DNA from 3 places in the Pseudomonas sp. HLS-6 TE3448 genome. Region 1 is predicted to be linked to each of the others. Evidence: riboswitches for the same ligand, from Rfam matches in the RefSeq annotation. Region 1 holds a riboswitch; each other region holds the start of a gene.

Evidence for each region. Region 1 has a riboswitch for cobalamin ahead of AB7M23_RS17740 (CbtB domain-containing protein). Riboswitches for the same ligand answer to the same signal wherever they lie in the genome.
Region 2: linked by a shared signal. The riboswitch ahead of cobO (cob(I)yrinic acid a,c-diamide adenosyltransferase) and the one ahead of AB7M23_RS17740 (CbtB domain-containing protein) in region 1 are both predicted to bind cobalamin.
Region 3: linked by a shared signal. The riboswitch ahead of AB7M23_RS15860 (energy-coupling factor ABC transporter permease) and the one ahead of AB7M23_RS17740 (CbtB domain-containing protein) in region 1 are both predicted to bind cobalamin.

What each region holds. Positions count from the first base shown of each region.
Region 1 covers NZ_JBRJIO010000001.1:3,842,821-3,849,019, forward strand. Annotated here, with positions in the region: gene AB7M23_RS17715 (response regulator) at 1-378, opposite strand, end outside; gene AB7M23_RS17720 (DUF1272 domain-containing protein) at 633-887, opposite strand; gene cobM (precorrin-4 C(11)-methyltransferase) at 935-1,681, opposite strand; gene AB7M23_RS17730 (cobalamin biosynthesis protein) at 1,721-2,146, opposite strand; gene AB7M23_RS17735 (CbtA family protein) at 2,146-2,835, opposite strand; gene AB7M23_RS17740 (CbtB domain-containing protein) at 2,847-3,035, opposite strand; cobalamin riboswitch at 3,133-3,354, opposite strand; cobalamin riboswitch at 3,414-3,613, shown strand; gene cobW (cobalamin biosynthesis protein CobW) at 3,712-4,779, shown strand; gene cobN (cobaltochelatase subunit CobN) at 4,783-6,199, shown strand, end outside.
Region 2 covers NZ_JBRJIO010000001.1:120,392-126,590, reverse strand. Annotated here, with positions in the region: gene hda (DnaA regulatory inactivator Hda) at 1-671, shown strand, start outside; gene AB7M23_RS00560 (C40 family peptidase) at 786-1,421, shown strand; gene AB7M23_RS00555 (C40 family peptidase) at 1,554-2,090, shown strand; gene AB7M23_RS00550 (O-methyltransferase) at 2,109-2,756, shown strand; cobalamin riboswitch at 2,841-3,061, shown strand; gene cobO (cob(I)yrinic acid a,c-diamide adenosyltransferase) at 3,241-3,852, shown strand; gene AB7M23_RS00540 (cobyrinate a,c-diamide synthase) at 3,849-5,144, shown strand; gene bluB (5,6-dimethylbenzimidazole synthase) at 5,141-5,788, shown strand; gene cbiB (adenosylcobinamide-phosphate synthase CbiB) at 5,788-6,199, shown strand, end outside.
Region 3 covers NZ_JBRJIO010000001.1:3,424,356-3,430,554, reverse strand. Annotated here, with positions in the region: gene AB7M23_RS15880 (sugar ABC transporter substrate-binding protein) at 1-669, shown strand, start outside; gene AB7M23_RS15875 (sugar ABC transporter ATP-binding protein) at 675-2,186, shown strand; gene AB7M23_RS15870 (ABC transporter permease) at 2,176-3,174, shown strand; gene AB7M23_RS15865 (ABC transporter permease) at 3,176-4,165, shown strand; cobalamin riboswitch at 4,275-4,470, shown strand; gene AB7M23_RS15860 (energy-coupling factor ABC transporter permease) at 4,513-5,160, shown strand; gene AB7M23_RS15855 (hypothetical protein) at 5,212-5,571, opposite strand; gene AB7M23_RS15850 (SfnB family sulfur acquisition oxidoreductase) at 5,582-6,199, opposite strand, start outside.

The sequences.
Region 1 (6,199 bases):
GTCAGGGAAGTAGGAGTAACCGGACACAACCGCTTTCAAGGCCGCCATCAGGGAGTCGGCCGTCTCTTCCTTTTGAACAAAGGCGGAAGCACCTGCATCCAGGCACCTTCGGGCGTACAGCTCTGCTGCCTGTCCGGTGTACACCACAATGCGCGGCGGCTGATCCGCTTTCAGCAGACGCTGGATCACACTCAGGCCATCACGGCGTGGCAGCCCAAGGTCAAGAATGACAACGTCGGGTTTGAGCTTTTCAACCAACTGAATAGATTCTGCGCCGTCGCCGCACTCGCCCAGGACCTGGTGCCGCTGCTGTTCCAGCAGCATCTTCAAGCCAATACGAATAGTGGGGTGATCGTCGACGATTAAGACCTTCGCCATGCGCAACTCCTTGTCGTGAATGTGGGCCTTTTCTTGATTCTCTCAGGAAGGCGCGCCAGGCCGTTGTCGGCAAGCAGCGTACGATACGCAGAATAATAGCCAATGAGTATGGAGAGTATAGGAGCGTAGAAAAATATAGGTTGTTTAAGTGAAAAATCCTACGATCAAGGTGAAGCATGCCTAACTGCTATTGGAAAAACCGGAATCGCGGCCTCATATGAAGACGCGTTTCGGTGTGTCCTGCAGTTGAGAGGCTACTTGCTCGAGCGGGTTGGACAGCCGCTTTCCTTGACGATGCGTTGTTTCGAAGCAGGGTTGCGCACTAATGCTGCACCAACTCGTGGCGGACGGGCCGTTAGTTGACCGCCACAGTTTGGGCAGAGGCCCTTCAATTCATTGTTGTTGCAGTCTCGACAATAAGTGCATTCGAAGGAGCAGATGAACGCGTCCTGGCTGTCGCCAGGCAGATCGGTACCACAGCATTCACAGTTGGGGCGCAGTTCAAGCATGGTCGACTCCTTCATACTCAGTGAGTGTGCTGTCGCACACAGGTCGTCTAAGGCCGGTAGAGGTGTGCGTGGCCGGCACGGTATAGCGCCGATTCGGCAAAGGCATCTGCTGCCAGTACCCGTCCTACCAGAATCAATGCAGTACGCCGGAAGCCTTTGGCCTGGACTTGCGTCAGGATATCGTCCAGCGTGCCTTTGACCCAGTCCTGGTCCGGCCAGGTCGCACGGTGCACGACCGCGATTGGACAGTCCCCGCCATAGTGGGGGCGCAATTCTTCGACAATCTTTGCCAGGTGCTGCACTCCCAAGTGTATGGCAAGCGTAGCCTTGTGTGCGGCCAGGCTGGCCAGTTCCTCGCCAGCGGGCATCGGCGATTTGTCGGCATAGCGCGTGAGGATGACGCTCTGCGAAACCTCTGGCAGGGTCAGCTCGCAACCGAGTAAAGCGGCACTGGCGGCAGCAGCGGTGACACCGGGAATGATCTCGAAGGGAATCGCCAGTTCGCGCAAATGGCGAATCTGCTCACCAATGGCCCCATACAGGCTCGGGTCGCCACTGTGTACCCGGGCCACATCCTGGCCTTTGGCATGGGCTTCACGCATGGCCTCGATAATTTGCGCCAGGTGAAGCTCAGCGCTGTTGATCACGGTTTCGGCACGGTGCCCTTCGAGCACGGCAGCGGGCACCAGGGATCCAGCATAGATAATGACCGGGCAGCGATGAATCAGGCGCTGGCCCTTGACGGTAATCAGCTCCGGGTCGCCGGGGCCGGCACCGATGAAATAGACGGTCATGGGGTGAATCCTGAAGGTAAGGTCGATGCGAGGCGCAGATTATCCGTCAAAGGACGCGCCGCAGGCCAATGCCAGGGTGGCATTAAGGCTGGCATGGCGTGGAACAAGGAGCTGTGCAGGCATTGAGCCGTAGTGCTCGGCCAATGCAAGTGCAGCACTTTCAGCGACGCTGTAACAGCCGCTGTGGGCGAAGGCGGTGAGCGAACGGTGGGTCAGGCGTGATTCAAAGGTGGCTAACTGGGCAGCGCTGAAAAACAGCAGTGGAATGCCGAGTTGAGCGGCGAGGGCATGCAGGCCGGCCTCCTCGCTTTTCAGTTCGATACTGGCAAGGCCAAGCAGGTTATCGTGGCTGAGGCCATGGGCCTGCAGGGTTTGATCCAGTAGATCGCTCAAGGCTGCCACCGAACAGCCTCGGCGACAGCCCAACCCGGCGAATACTCGCAACGGATTGGGCCGTTCAGGCATTACGCCTGGCTCTGGCGACGGTAGAGCCAACTGCTGATCAAGCCCAATGCCAGCCAGAAGGCAGCGTTGGTCAGCAGTGAGGCGAGTTTGAATTCGGCCTCCAGTGCTTCCGGAGCCAAGGCCTCATGCGCGTCTGGCTGTGGTGCACCGATTACATGAGGGATGACCAGCAGTACGGCGCCCAGTAACTTGAGCAAACCGTTGTTGGCGAATGCAATAAGCCCCAAGCCAATGGCGGTGGCCGCTGCAGTACCGATCCACCAGAATTGGCGTTGCGCCAGATCGGCCGCGGCCGTTCCTGGCAACTCCGCTGGCAAGCCCAGCGTGGGCGCCAGGCAGAACACCGCAAAGCCTGCCAGGCCCCACAGTACGCCTGCGGCCCAACCAGCAGGCGCACGCAAGGTATACAGCCCCGCCAGTACCAGGGCAAAACCGACGGCCACTACCAGGTTGCTACCGGTCGTGGCCAGCAGCCGTTGCCAGCCGTCTTCGGGGGCCCAGGCTTGCGCATCGTGATGATGTTCGGCGGTACCCGCATCATGGCTGTGGGTTTCGACTGCAGGCGCTGCACTCTCGTAGGCTTCCGCCTTGATAATCAGCGGGGTGACCCACAGGCTTTGCAGCAAGGTCAGCAGCAGGGCAGCGAGCAGGCCGGTGAAGCCGGCCGTGCGGACAATGTGCTTGATCATGGCGCTGTCCCTTAGTGGCAAGGAAACGCGGCGCTGTGACGGGTGTCATGGGCAGCGTTGTGAACCGCCTCGATGTGCGAAAAACCCGCGAAGTAAACCAGGCACAAGCCCAGCAGCGATGCGCCGATAGCGACGACCAGGCGCTGGCTGCGAGTGGTACTGATGGCGGCGGAGTGGCTGTGGGCGGTTGTGACGGGCATGGTGCTTTCCTCTGAGGGGTTATCAGCAGCAGGCATGCGCAAGAAACCCATGGGCGGACTCACCCAGAGGTTGCAACAGCGCCCGCCCACCGCGGGTTTGTCAATTCTGTACTGGGCCGGTCTCCGGGCTTGCGAGGGCTGGCACTGTGCTTAGCCTGGAGCGTCACCTTCCCATGCCGCGTTGCTGGCACAGTGGTCTAGACGCTTTCCTCGCTTACCGTTGCGGGGGCAGCACCGGCATTGTCGCGCGTAACTCAGGCCGCGACGCACCGGTTTCCCGTTTCACCTCGTTAAAGGCACCCAAACGAAGGAGGTAGCAAATCATGGGCGCAGGTGCGCGTCAATCACAACGACGGTTGACCGACCCTGAACGACTGCGTAGCCTTGCCGTTTCGAGGTTCTCCGGTCAGCCCGGAGCTAAGACGGGAACGCGGTTTAAGCCGCGGCTGCCCCCGCAACTGTAAGCGTTGCAAAGCCTGGCATTGCCACTGCGTAGTTTTGCGGGAAGGCGCCGGTGCCGCTGGTATGTTCGCCAGCACGACGCAAGCCAGGAGACCTGCCTCGGACAGTTTCCGACATTCAACCGGGCGGGGTGATCCGGTAGCGAACGCGCACGGGCACATGACCCCCGTGGTTTTCGTCGTGCCCGCCCGCCATTGCTGCCAAGGGCAACGACATGAAAACACTGGCAAAACTCCCCGTCACCATCGTCACCGGCTTTCTCGGCTCGGGCAAAACCACGCTGTTGCGGCATATGCTCGACAATGCACAGGGTCGCCGTATTGCAGTCATCGTCAATGAGTTTGGCGAGCTGGGCATCGACGGTGAAATCCTCAAGCAATGCAGCATCGGCTGTACTGAAGAAGAGGCGAGCGGCCGGGTGTACGAGCTTGCCAACGGCTGCCTGTGCTGCACCGTGCAGGAAGAGTTCTTCCCGGTCATGCGCGAGCTGGTGGCGCGTCGTGGCGACCTGGACCATATCCTCATCGAAACCAGTGGCCTGGCCCTGCCAAAGCCTCTGGTACAAGCCTTCCAGTGGCCGGAAATCCGTAACGCCTGCACGGTCGATGCGGTCATTACCGTGGTCGACAGCCCGGCCGTGGCTGCCGGTACGTTTGCGGCGTATCCGGACCAGGTGGATGCCCAGCGTAAACTCGACCCGAACCTGGACCACGAGTCCCCGCTGCATGAACTGTTTGCCGACCAGCTGGCCAGTGCCGATCTGGTGGTACTGAACAAGGCCGACCTGATCGAGGCGCATGCCTTGGCAGCGGTACGCGCCGAAGTGGCCGAAGAGCTGCCACCCGCGGTCAAAGTCGTCGAGGCCAGCAGTGGCCGTCTACCGCTTGAAGTCTTGCTCGGATTGGCTGCGGAATCGGAAGCGCACATTGACGGTCGTCGCACTCACCATGACAGCCATCATGACGGCGAAGACCATGATGATCATGACCACGACGCTTTCGACTCCATTTCGATTGAGCTGCCTGAATCCGACGAGAGCTTGCTGCTTGATGCCTTGACCCAACTGGTCGTACGTCACGGCATCCTCCGCGCCAAAGGCTTTGCAGCCATTCCGGGCAAGCCGATGCGCCTGCTGATCCAGGGTGTCGGTACGCGTTTCGACAAGCACTTCGATCGTGCCTGGCGCGCAGACGAGCCGCGCAGTACCCGTCTGGTACTGATCGGCCAGGCGCTGGATGGTGCGACACTGGAAGCTGAACTGCGTACAGCGCTGGGCGCCTGACCCATGCACCTGCTGCGGACCCAGCCCGGCGGCTTTGTGCCGGATGACAGTATTGCCGACTTGGGCCAGACACCCGCCGAGCTGGTTATTCTCTGCAGCGGTGATTCACACCTGGCACTGCTGGCCGAAACGGCCCGGCAATTGCCGGAGGATTATCCCAGCCTGCGTCTGGCCAACCCGATGCAGGTGCAGAATCATGCGTCGGTAGACCTGTATGTTGACCAGGTGCTGCGCCATGCCAAGGTCATTTTGGTGTCGCTACACGGCGGCATTGGGTATTGGCGTTATGGCGTCGAGCAGTTGGTGGCATTGGCTGCCCAAGGCGTGCAGTTGATCCTGGTGCCGGGGGATGACCGTCCGGATCCGGAGTTGAGCAGCCTTGGCAACGTGCCGGCGGCAGACGCGGAGCGGCTCTGGCACTTTCTGCGGCAGGGCGGCAAGGCCAACGCGCTGAACCTCTTCAAATGCATGGCCAATCAATGGCTTGGGCGTGACTACAGCTGGGATATCCCCCAGCAGCTGCCCCGCACGGTGGTGTATCACCCGCAGCGCGAGGCGGCGGTACTGGACGACTGGTTCGCTGACTGGGTAGCCAGTCAGCCGGTGGTGGCTGTCCTGTTCTACCGCTCGCACCTGCAAGCGGCCAATACAGCCTTTATCGATGTGTTCTGCGAGCGCATCCGCGCCGCAGGGCTCAACCCGCTGCCCATCGCGGTGGCGAGCCTCAAGGAAGCCGAGTGCCTGGCCCAAGTGGAAGCCTGGCTGGACCAGGTCGAGGCCGCGCTGGTCATCAATACAACCGGGTTTGCCCAGTCCAGCCCGCAAAAGCCCCACCTTCGGCCATTTCGCCGCGATATTCCGGTGCTGCAGGCCATTTGTGCCCAAGACAACGAACCCGGTTGGCAGGCCAGCGAGCAGGGCTTGGGCGCACGTGATCTGGCGATGCACATTGCCTTGCCGGAGCTCGATGGGCGCATCATCACCCGCCCGATCAGTTTCAAGGACCTGGCGTGGCGCAGTGAGCGCAGCCAGTCGGATGTTGTCTGTTACCGTGCACAGCCGGAGCGTATGGACTTCGTTGCAGAGCTCGCACGCCGCTGGTGTGAACTGGCGCAACTGCCCAATGCCCAGAAGCGTGTGGCCCTGGTGCTTGCCAACTACCCGACCCGTGACGGGCGAATTGGCAACGGGGTAGGGCTGGACACCCCGGCTGCAGCGCTGAACATTCTACGGGCCCTTCAGGGGCAGGGTTATCCGGTTGGCGCCTTGCCGGACACTGGCACGGCATTGATCCAGGCCCTGCTCGGCGGTGTCAGTAACGATCTGGAAAGCCTTGATCAGCGCCCTTGTGCGCAAAGCATGGCGCTGGAGGACTACCGCGCCGCATTCGCCGCGCTACCGGCGGCCAACCAGGCTGCCG
Region 2 (6,199 bases), 3.7 Mb from region 1:
TACGTGATGACGCCACCTTCATCAACTACTATCCGGGTGCCAACGCCGCAGCATTGGGCTACGTCGAGCGACTCTGCGAAGCCGACGCCGGCTGGACCGAAAGCCTTATCTATCTGTGGGGCAAACAGGGCGTGGGTCGCACTCACCTGTTGCAAGCGGCCTGCCTGCGTTTTGAGCAGATGGGCGAGCCGGCGGTCTATCTGCCGCTGGCGCAGTTGCTCGACCGTGGCATAGAACTGCTGGATAACCTCGAACAGTACGAGCTGGTCTGCCTCGACGACTTGCAGGCCATTGCCGGCAAGCCAGAGTGGGAAGAGGCGATGTTTCACCTGTTCAACCGCCTGCGTGACAGCGGTCGACGGTTGTTGATTGCTGCGTCCAGTTCGCCTCGCGAGCTGCCGATCAAGCTGGCTGACCTCAAGTCGCGCCTGACCATGGCGCTGATCTTCCAGATGCGTGCATTGTCCGATGAAGACAAGCTGCGCGCCCTGCAACTGCGTGCTTCGCGCCGTGGCCTGCACCTGACCGATGAGGTTGGGCACTTCATTCTTACCCGTGGCACCCGCAGCATGAGTGCGCTGTTCGATCTGCTCGAACGCCTCGATCAGGCGTCGCTGCAAGCGCAGCGCAAGCTTACGATCCCCTTTTTAAAGGAGACCCTGGGCTGGTAGCGGCGATCTAGAGCCTCGGCACATAAAAGTCACATTTTTTTCGATTGAATTTGCAAATCGACTCGATAGAGGGCATAGTTTCCCCCTCATTGAACTCTAGACACGGTCGTGCCCATGCTAAATCGCTTCGCACCCCTCGTGCCCCTCGCACTTGTAACCCTGCTTTTTGGCTGCGCGGCGCATAGCCCTGTATCGCAGCAGCAGGAGCAGCAATCCATCGCTGCTCATCACGGTTCGGTCAAATCCTCTGGCACCTCTTCGGTGTTTGATGAAGAACTGGCTACTGAAGAAGAGCTGAGCGAGTTCGGCAGCAGCAAGCCTTACCAGCTGCCTGCGCTGGCCGATAACATTCTTGAGCGCGGTATGTCCCTGATCGGTACCCGTTACCGTTTCGGCGGTACTTCCGAGGCCTCGGGCTTCGATTGCAGCGGTTTCATCGGTTATCTGTTTCGTGAAGAAGCTGGCATGAAGCTGCCTCGCTCTACCCGCGAGATGATCAACGTCAAGGCACCACAGGTTGCGCGTAACAACCTCAAGCCTGGCGATTTGCTGTTCTTCAGCACCAATGGTCGCGGCCGTGTCAGCCACGCCGGTATCTACCTGGGCGACGATCAGTTCATTCACTCCAGCAGCCGTCGTAGCGGTGGTGTGCGAATCGACAGCCTTGGCGATCGCTACTGGAGCAAAACCTTCATCGAAGCCAAGCGCGCGCTGGCAATGGCGGGTCCGACCACCATTTCGCGTAACTGAGCCTCGATCAGGTTTGACACGGCGACGTAGCCCTCGGGTGCGTCGCCGTACTTGTTTTTAGAAAGCGTCTAATCTTTACTACCACTATTTTCTGGCCAAGTGCCAGCCGGCTTCAGACAGGATGCTCTGACTATGTCGATGATGGCGCGTTTCGCTGTACTTGCCCTGGCAGCCCTGCTGGGCGCCTGCTCAACCCAGGCTCCGGCCCCGCGAGTGGTCGAGCCTGCGGTCATGGCACCGCAAGTCTATTTCTCCCCGGTTGCCGAAGATGTACTGTTCCGCGCCTTGGGCCTGGTGGGTACGCCGTATCGTTGGGGTGGCAACACGCCGGACTCCGGATTCGATTGCAGCGGCCTGATCGGCTATGTTTATCGTGATGCCGCAGGTATTTCCCTGCCGCGTTCTACCCGCGAGATGATCGGCATTCGTGCGCCGAACATCGAACGTAATGCGCTGCAGTCTGGCGATCTGGTGTTTTTTGCCACCAATGGTGGCTCCGAGGTCAGCCATGCCGGTATCTATGTGGGCGAAGGGCGTTTTGTCCATGCGCCTCGTACCGGTGGTACGGTGCGACTGGACTACCTCGCGAACAGCTATTGGCAAAAGGCTTACCTGAACGCCAAGCGTGTGCTGCAGCCGCCGCAGCCGAACCTGGCACGCAACCCCTGATCTGAATCGAGGTGGGCGATGACCGGTCAGACGCTCTACCTCGACGATGCCCTCTATCACTACCTGCAAGGTGTTTCACTGCGTGAGACGCCGCTGTTGGCGCGTCTGCGTGCTGAAACCCAGGCGTTGCCAGAGGCGCGCTGGCAGGTTGCGCCCGAACAGGGGCAGTTACTCGCCTTGCTGATACGGTTGATCGGTGCCCGTCGAGTCATCGAAGTGGGTACCTTCACTGGCTACAGCGCCCTGTGCATGGCGCAAGCCATGGATGGGGGGCATCTGCTGTGTTGCGACCTGCCAGGCGATTACAACGCCACGGCACAGCGCTACTGGCAAGAGGCCGGTGTTGCCGAGTGTATCGAGTTGCGCCTGGGGCCGGCGCTGCAAACCCTGGCAACACTCGATGCAGAATCCTTCGACTTGATCTTCATTGATGCCGATAAGGCCAATTACCCGCGTTACCTGGAGGAAGCCTTGCGCGTGCTGCGTCCGGGTGGCCTGGTGGTGTTCGACAACACCCTGTGGAGTGGGCGCGTGCTTCAGGTCGTACCGGACAGTGAAGACACCCGTGCAATCCAGGCGCTGAACGCGGCATTGAAGGACGACCTGCGGGTGGATTTGTCGTTGCTGCCGCTGGGGGATGGGCTGACCTTATGCCGCAAGCGCTGAACGTGTCTGTCGCGCCTCGCGCATGGCACGGCGTCAGCAGGTGTTCTGACAGCTTTAATTGACGCTCCCGGCCCAACCCTCTAACCTTCGCGACTTGTTTCAGGTGCTCTGCAGCCGTGGCGGTTGGCAGGGTGAAACAGGGAAGCCGGTGGGCGCTTGCAGCGCGATTCCGGCGCTGCCCCCGCAACGGTAGGTGAGTCAAGGTTACGCAGGGCCACGGGGTCTACGACCCGGGAAGGCGCGTCGCCAGGGTGTGCATGACCCCGCTCACAAGCCCGGAGACCGGCCTGTTACAGCCAACGGCATCACGGAGGGTGATGCGCGGTACGCCGGCCTCTGGCCGCAGCCCTGCGCGTTTTTCGTGTGCTTTGTCCATTCATCTGTCGCGCCGCCCAGTGGCCTTTCCAAACCCCAGCCCGTGCCGGTCGTCGTTGCTGACGATGGCCTGTGGTGCCCGGCCGACAGTTGCCTGCGGAGACTAGCGATGACTGAATCCACCGAGCGTGACGAACGCCACTTGGCGCGCATGCTGCGTAAAAAAGCGGTGATCGACGAGCGTATTGCCAATTCCCCGAACGAGTGCGGCTTGCTGCTGGTATTGAGCGGCAATGGCAAGGGCAAGAGCAGTTCGGCGTTCGGCATGCTTGCCCGCGCCATGGGCCACGGCATGCAGTGCGGCGTGGTGCAGTTCATCAAGGGCCGCAATAGCACCGGAGAAGAACTGTTCTTCCGGCGTTTTCCCGAGCAGGTGCGTTATCACGTGATGGGCGAGGGGTTTACCTGGGAAACCCAGGACCGGCAGCGTGACATTGCCGCGGCTGAAGCCGCCTGGGTGGTGACGCGCGAGTTGCTGCAGGATCCGACCATCAGCCTGGTGGTGCTCGATGAACTGAACATCGCACTCAAACATGGCTACCTCGACCTGGATCAGGTGCTCACCGACCTGCAGGCCCGGCCACCGATGCAGCATGTGATCGTTACCGGTCGCGGTGCCAAGCCGGAGCTGATCGAACTGGCCGATACCGTCACTGAGATGGGCATGATCAAGCATGCATTTCAGGCCGGTATTCGTGCCCAGAAAGGCGTCGAGCTATGAGTGAAACCCGGCATTGCCCGGCAGTATTGATTGCGGCGCCGGCGTCCGGTCAGGGCAAGACCACGGTCACTGCGGCGCTGGCGCGGCTGCACCGCAACCAGGGTCGCAAGGTGCGGGTGTTCAAATGTGGCCCGGACTTTCTCGATCCGATGATCCTTGAGCGTGCAAGCGGCGCCCCGGTCTACCAGCTGGACCTGTGGATGATTGGCGCCGAGCAGAGCCGACGCTTGCTGTGGGAAGCAGCGGCTGAAGCCGATGTGATTCTCATCGAGGGCGTCATGGGCCTGTTTGACGGTACGCCATCCAGTGCCGATCTGGCTCGGCACTTTGGTGTGCCGGTGCTGGCGGTGATCGACGGTACAGCCATGGCGCAAACCTTCGGTGCGCTGGCGTTGGGCCTGGCACGCTATCAGCCAGACCTGCCATTTGCTGGCGTACTGGCCAACCGCGTCGGTTCATTGCGCCACGCACAACTGCTGGAGGGTAGCCTCACCGAGGGGCTGCGCTGGTATGGCGGCCTGTCACGGGAAACCGCCATCGAGTTGCCGAGCCGTCACCTGGGGCTGGTTCAGGCCAGTGAACTGAACGACCTCGACCTGCGCCTGGATGCGGCTGCCGAGGCGCTGGGGGGAAGTTGCGAATCGGCGTTGCCACCGAGCGTAGCATTTTCAGCCCCCCAACCGCACACGGTTGAGCCTTTGTTGGCCGGTGTCCGCATCGCCGTGGCCCGTGATGAGGCGTTTGCCTTTACCTATGGCGCCAACCTCGATGTGCTCCGCGACATGGGCGCGCAGTTGAGCTTTTTCTCGCCGTTGCATGACGAGCATTTACCGGAGGCCGACAGCCTCTATTTGCCGGGCGGCTACCCTGAACTGCACCATCAGGCCCTGGCGGCCAACAGACCCATGCTGACGGCCATTCGTACCCATCATCAATTGGGCAAGCCGCTGTTGGCCGAGTGCGGTGGCATGCTCTACCTGCTGGATGCCCTCACTGATGTGGCGGGTGAGCGTGCCGAGTTGCTCGGCCTGTTGCCCGGTGAAGCCGTCATGCAAAAGCGCTTGGCCGCGCTGGCGTTGCAAGCGGTGGCATTGCCGGAAGGCACCTTGCGCGGGCACACCTACCACCATTCGTTGACCCAGACCGAGTTGACCCCGATTGCTCGCGGGCAGAGCCCCAATGGTGGGCGTGGAGCCGAAGCGGTCTATCGCTGTGGGCGGCTGACCGCCTCCTATGTGCATTTCTATTTTCCTTCCAACCCCCACGCGTCGGCGGCGCTACTGGCACCATGAGCGAACACGATTTCAGCGCGGACGAGCGGGCGGCGGTGTACCGCGTGATTGCCGAGCGCCGTGACATGCGTCACTTCATCGGCGGCAAGGTGGCACCTGAGCTTCTGGCGCGCCTGCTTCAGGCTGCGCACCAGGCCCCCAGCGTTGGCTTGATGCAACCCTGGCGCTTTATCCGTATTACTGACCGCAGCTTGCGTCAGCGTATCCAGGTGGTCGTGGAGCAGGAGCGGGTGCGCACAGCCGAAGCGCTTGGCGAGCGTGCCGACGACTTCATGAAACTCAAGGTCGAAGGCATCAGCGACTGTGCCGAGGTGTTGGTGGCAGCATTGATGGATAAGCGCGAGGGGCATATTTTCGGTCGCCGTACGCTGCCGGAAATGGACCTGGCGTCACTCTCCTGCGCTATCCAGAACCTCTGGTTGGCGGCGCGGGCCGAAGGGCTGGGGATGGGCTGGGTATCGTTGTTCGAGCCACAGGCACTGGCGGATTTGCTGGGGATGCCGGAAGGGGCCAAGCCGTTGGCCGTGCTCTGCCTGGGGCCGGTGGCGGCATTTTATCCTGCGCCAATGCTTGAACTGGAAGGCTGGACCAAGGCGCGTCCGCTCGATGACATGCTGTATGAAAACCATTGGGGAGAGCGTTGATGAGTGTGGCTTTGCTGAGCGTGGCCGGTGTGGCGCTGGATGCGCTGCTGGGTGAGCCAAAGCGCCGCCATCCGCTGGTCGCTTTCGGGCGCTTCGCCTCGCGCCTGGAACAGCGTTTCAATGCGGGTGGGCGTGGCTGGCGCAGCCATGGTGTCACGGCCTGGTTTCTTGCTGTGGTACCACTGACCCTGGCGGCTACGCTGTTGTCCTGGTTGCCCTACATCGGATGGGGGGTGGAGATCCTCGCCCTCTATTGTGCCTTGGGGCTGCGCAGTCTCGGCGAGCATGTCATGCCCGTGGCCGATGCCTTGCGCCAAGGCAACCTTGACGAGGCACGGCGTCGGGTCGGTTTTCTGGTCAGTCGCGAGACCCGTGAGCTGGACGAGACGGCCGTCGCCCGGGCGGCTACCG
Region 3 (6,199 bases), 420 kb from region 1:
AGCATCATCGACCCCTGGTTCAAGCGTATTGCGGCGGCCGGCATTCCGCTGTTCACCATCGAGGTGCCGTCGCAGTACGCCATCAATACCATCTCGGCGGACAACTGGAGCACCGGCCTGATCCTGGCCAAGAAGCTGGTGGCGGACCTGCGCGGCAAGGGACGCGTGCTGGTGTTCAATGGCTTTTATGGGGTGCCAAGCTGCGGTATTCGTTACGACCAGTTGAAGCTCGTGACCAAGTTCTACCCACAAATCGAGTTCCTCGAGCCGGAGCTGCGTGATGTCATCCCCAACACCGTGCAGGACGCCCGCAGTCAAGTCGCCGCGCTGCTGAACAAATACCCCAAGGGCGAGATCGATGCGATCTGGACGGCCTGGGATTTGCCGCAGTTGGGTGCCAGCCAGGCGCTGATCGACGCAGGGCGCACCGAGATCAGGACCTACGGCGTCGACGGCACACCGGAAGTACTGGACCTGCTTAAACAACCCAATACGCCGGTCGCCGCCGTGGTTTCGCAACAACCGGCACTGATCGGACGCCTGGCGGTGCACAACGTCGCCCGTTACCTGGCAGGTGAACACGACCTGCCCAAGGAAACCTTCGTCGAGACACTGTTGACCACAGCGGACAACGTCGATGACGTTCGCCGCCTCAGGGGTGATGCTTGAACAACATCCCTGCCCTGGAGCTTCGCAACCTGACCAAGCAGTTCGGCGTCACGCGGGCGCTGGACGATGCCAGCCTGCGCGTCCAGCGTGGCAGCGTGCATGGCCTGGTCGGTGAGAACGGTGCTGGAAAGTCGACCCTGATCAAGGTGCTTGCCGGCATTCATCGCCCGGATGCCGGCAGCCTGTGGGTGGACGGTCAGCAATACACTCACTTCACGCCGCGTCAGGTGGCACGTCTCGGCATTCAGTTCATTCACCAGGAGCGACTGCTGCCCGCCAGTTTCACGGTGAGCGAGGCGCTGTTCTTCGGCCAGGAAATACACCGCGGCCCTTTCGTCGATCGCCGTGCGCAACAGCGGGAAGCCGAACGCCTGCTTGACGCGTATTTCGACCTGAAATTGCCGCCGGATGCATTGATCGGTGAGCTGAGCAGTGCCGAGCAACAGGTGGTGCAGATTACCCGCGCGCTGATCGCCAAACCCAAGGTGCTGGTATTCGATGAGCCCAGCGTAGCGCTGGTGCAACGCGAGGTTGAGCAATTGCTGCGCATCGTCAAGCGATTGCGTGATCAGGGCTTGGCGATCATCTACATCTCTCACTACCTGCAAGAGATCGAACACCTGTGTGACCGGGTGACCGTATTGCGCAATGGGCGTGATGTCGCCGAGGTCGATCCGCGCAGCACGTCGCTGGCAGAAATTACGCGCCTGATGGTCAACCGCGAAGTGGCCGAGATGTACCCCAAGCAGCCCGTCGCATTGGGCGAGCCGCTTCTGCAGGTGAGCGGCCTGGAGAAGCGGCATGCCTATCGCGATATCGACCTGCTGGTGCGCCGTGGCGAAATCGTCGGCCTCACCGGGCTGGTGGGCTCCGGCGCCAAGGAGCTGCTGAAAAGCCTGTTCGGTCTGGATCCGGCGCAACAGGGCGAGATTCGCCTGAACGGGCAACGCGTCGAGTTGAACAGTACGCATCAGGCCGTGCGTGAAGGTATTGCCCTGTTGCCGGAAGAGCGCCGCCGGCAAGGGGTGGCGCTGGACCTGTCCGTTCAGGAGAACAGCACCCTGGCCAGCCTCTCACGCTTCACCCGGTTTGGGCTGCTCTCGGAACGCCGCGAGCAGAAGGAAACCCAAGCCCTGATCGAACATCTGCTGATCAAGACCTCCGGGCCGCAGGCCAGGGTGCGCCAGCTCAGCGGTGGCAATCAGCAGAAGGTGGCACTGGCCAAGTGGCTGAGCCGGCAGTCGACCCTCTACCTGCTGGACGAGCCCAGCGTCGGTATCGACATCGGCGCCAAAGTGGAGATCTACCGTCTGATCGGAAAGCTGGTGGAGCAAGGCGCCGGTGTCTTGCTGCTTTCGTCCGATCTGCCCGAGCTGCTGGGCCTGTGCGACCGCCTCTATGTCATGCATCGAGGGGTCATCGTTGCACAACGCAAGGCCGCCGAGCTCGACAGCGACACGCTACTGGCGCTTGCGTCCGGCACACATCATCAACAGGAACCCGACTATGTCCACTGATCTCTCCCTGGCCAGCGTGTCGGTCCCACGACTCTCGAACCGCTGGCAATTGAAACTGCTGCGCCATGGCGCTTCGCTGGCGTTCCTGGCGATCTTGCTGGTATTTGCCAGTACAGCGCAAAACTTCCTTTCACCCACCAACCTCTCGAATGTCTTCGCGCAGTCTGCAATCCTCGGCCTACTCGCTTTCGGGCTGACCATCGTGATCATCGGTGGCGGCTCCAACGTGGTATCTGGCGGCCTTGACCTGTCGCTGGCGGCCAATCTCGGGCTGTCGGCCGCCGTCTATGCCACGCTGAACAATGCGGGCGTCAGTGCGGCCAGCAGCATCGCCCTGACCTTGGCATGTGGCCTGGCCATCGGCGCGCTGAACGGCCTGGTGGTGGTCGGCCTGCGCCTGCCGCCACTGCTGGCGACGCTGGCCAGCATGAACCTGATTGCCGGCCTGGAGCTGGTACTGACGGAAAATACCGTGCTACCAACCGAGTCAGCGCTACTGGAGCTGCTCAGTTTTGGTCATTGGCTGGGGCAGCCGGCATTGGCCTGGGTGTTCCTCATGGCCGCGCTGCTGTTGACGCTGCTGATCCAGTTCAGTCGTTACAGCCTGCGCCTGTATGCCGTTGGCGAGTACCCGGAAGCAGCAACTGCAGCAGGCCTGCCTGTGGCGACCTATCAGTTCTCCAGCTACCTGCTCAGTGGTCTGTGCGGGAGCCTGGCGTCGTTTTGTTCGGCCGCCTGGTTCAGTGGCAGCACCACCGGCTCTGGGGAGATGCTGCTGTCGGTTGTGGCCATCGCCTTTCTAGGCAGCGTGTTCTCCCGCCGCCTGCGCCCGAGCATCAGCGGCACATTGCTGGCCACGTTGCTGGTGGGTTTCCTGGTCAATGGTTTCCAGCTGCTGAACATCTCCAGCTTCTGGGTCAACGGTGTTCAGGGTGTATTGATTCTGCTGGTCGTCGCCAGTTCAAGCCTGCTGCGTGGGAGGTCGTGACATGAACCAATCAACCACAGTGCTACCCAGCACCGCCTCGGTATCAATCAGTCGTCAATGGCTGCGCCTGGTCTTGCCCGTCTTGTTCCTGGTGCTGCTGGTATTTTTCGCGGTCAATGCACCCGGTTTTCTCAGTGTGGGCAACCTCAGCAGTGTATTGCTCAACAACTTCGCCCTCCTGGCCATCGTCGCCATCGGCATGACGCTGGCAATCAGCGCTGGCGGTATCGACCTTTCGGTGAGCGTAGCGTTGGATCTGGCTGCACTGACGTTCGTCGTATCGCTCAATGCCGGCTTTGGGCTGCTGCCGGCAATCGTGTCCGCGATACTGGTGGGCGGCCTGACCGGCATGTTCAACGCAGTGTTGATCAGCGGGTTGCGTATTTCGCCATTCCTGGCGACACTCGGTACGCTATTTATCGGCACCAGCGTGCAGCAGTTGCTCTCAGACGGCGGCCAGCCGATCTACCTGGCTGCACAGGCACGCCCTGCCCTGGCCAGCATCGTCGTGCTCGGCATTCCGCTGCCGCTACTGATCGTTGCGATTTTGGCGGCGGGTTACGGTGTAGCGCTCGCCAAAGGCCGCTTCGGCCGTCAGGTGCTGGCCATCGGCGAACAACCGGAGGTCGCGCGCTACAGCGGTGTGCCGGTGCAGCGCATCACCGCCCGGGTGTTCATCGCGTGCGCCCTGGCCTGCTCAGTCGCGGGTATTTTGCTGAGCAGCACAGTGAATGCCTACGTACCGATGTCGGGTAACGCCTTTCTGATCAATGCCATCGGCGCCGTATTTATCGGCACCACCCTCAACCGCCATGGGCGGGCCAACGTACCGGGTACGCTGCTGGGCGTCCTCTTCCTGAACATCACCGCCAATGGCCTGCTGCTGATCGGCTGGAACTTCTACTGGCAACAGGTGGCCACGGGCGCACTGATTCTGCTGGTGCTGTCGTTCAGCTACCTTGGTCGCCGCGTATTCAAGGACCCGTCCTGACCAACGATACAGGCACCGCATGCTCACTGACACCCCGCCGACGCCATCGCAGGCAAGCCTGCAACAGGGAATGTGGGCATGCCGCTTCCTTAAATGAACGGCATTACTTACTCTGTCCACGCTTTGTGGTTTCACCCGCCGGTGAAGCAATAGGGAAGCAGGTGCACCTTTCGGTTATTCCTGCGCTGCCCCCGCAACTGTAATAGGTTAGCTCTTTCGCAAACGCCACTGGCCAATTCAGCCGGGAAGGCGCGAGAGGGTGTTGAGCCTTGAGCCAGGAGACCTGCCACAAGTACCGCCAATGCTATTGGCAGTTCCTGAACTCGCATCCCTCGGAGGGAGAACCGATGCATATTGAACCTGGCGTGCTCAACGCCGCTAAAGTGCTGTACGCAAACGCTGCCGCCATTGCCACGCTTGCGGCGTTTTCACACAAGCTGCTACGCCCCGACAACCTGATCAAAACCGTGCTGGCTGCGGCATTTTTCTCGGTGTTCATGGAAGTGTTCCATTTACCAATCGGGGCATCAGAGCTGCATTTTGTAGGCGCTTCCGCGGTTTACATCATCTTTGGGTTTGTTCCCACGCTGTTTGGCTTTGCCATCGGCCTGTTGCTGCAAGGCCTGTTGTTTGAACCGCAGGATCTGCTGCATCTGGGGGTCAATGCATTGTCGCTGATGCTGCCACTGATCGTGGCTCATGGCTTGCTGGGTAGGCACTTCTTTGACATCGGTGGGCGGCGTGTTCGCTGGACCGAGGTGGTCAAGTTCGATGCGGTGTATTACACCGGCGTAGTGGCGATGGTGGGCTTCTGGTTGTCCATGGGCGAAGAGCCGACACCTTTGCGTAACTGGGCGATGTTCGCAGCGTCCTACCTGCCGTTGGTGCTGTGTGAACCGCTGTTCACCTGCCTGGTGGCCCGCAAGCTCAAGCGTTACGCCAGCAACGCCTTTGTTGCCCGATTCACCTGCGTTAACACGCTCAAAGTAGCGTAATCAATGACACACCTGCCATGCCGATCCCTCGGGATGGCAGGTGTGTTTTGCTCAGGTCAGTGCCACACCATTGAGGTAGTGGTCGCCCAAGCGACGGCGCAGTTGCGACAACGGTACGGCATCGCCCTCAATTGACGGGCGCGGCGTTTGCCTTCCGGTCAGTTCGACCTGCAGTTCACTCGCCCGTTGTGCCGCTTCTGCGGCAGCCAAGCGTGCGCTGGCGGCCTCGACCGACGAGCGCCCGGCCTGCGCCAGCAACGCATCGGCGGCAGCAATACGCACCTCCAGGTCACCAATACTTGCGATGGTCAGGGTATCGTCCTTCAACGGGCTCCCTTGCAAGTGTTCGACCAGCGCACGTTGAACATTTTGCGCGAACCCCAGGTCGGCCAGTGTATGAGCATGAGACATAAGCAGGTCCTCAGTTCCAGGAATGACGTTGTGGATTGACGCCGTTCAGGCGCTGGTTGCCGATCAGGTGGTATTTCCAGCGCACCGGATCGTGCAGCGTATGCGTGCGCGCGTTACGCCAGAAACGGTCCAGCCCCTGGCTGGCAGACACACTGCGCGTGCCTCCCAGTTCCAGCAGCCGGGTCGACGCCAACAGGGCGATCTCGGTAGACAGGACTTTGGCCTGGCCGACAACCACCGAGGCGTGGGCGACGCTTGCTTCGGTAGGCTCCGCAAGCGCAAGGTCCACGGCCTGGGCGGACGCCCGGAGGATCGCTTCGGCAGCGTGCAGGCGCCAGGCCAGGTCGCCAATCGCAGCCTGGCTCAATGGGTCCTGCCAACCGTGCTGCAAACCACTGTCGACCCACGGACGCGCCTCTCGCGCCACGCGCAGGGTTTCGGCAAACGCGCCTCGGGCAATACCGGTGTCCACCGCAGCCTGAATGATCTGCGACACCGGCCCATCGGCGGTGGGTCGGTCATAGGCTTTCCAGGCCGGAATCACGGCGCTGAGCGGCACGCGTACGCGGTCGATCACTGCTTTGCCACTGGCGGTGGTGCGCTGCCCAAAGCCATCCCAGTTATCGAC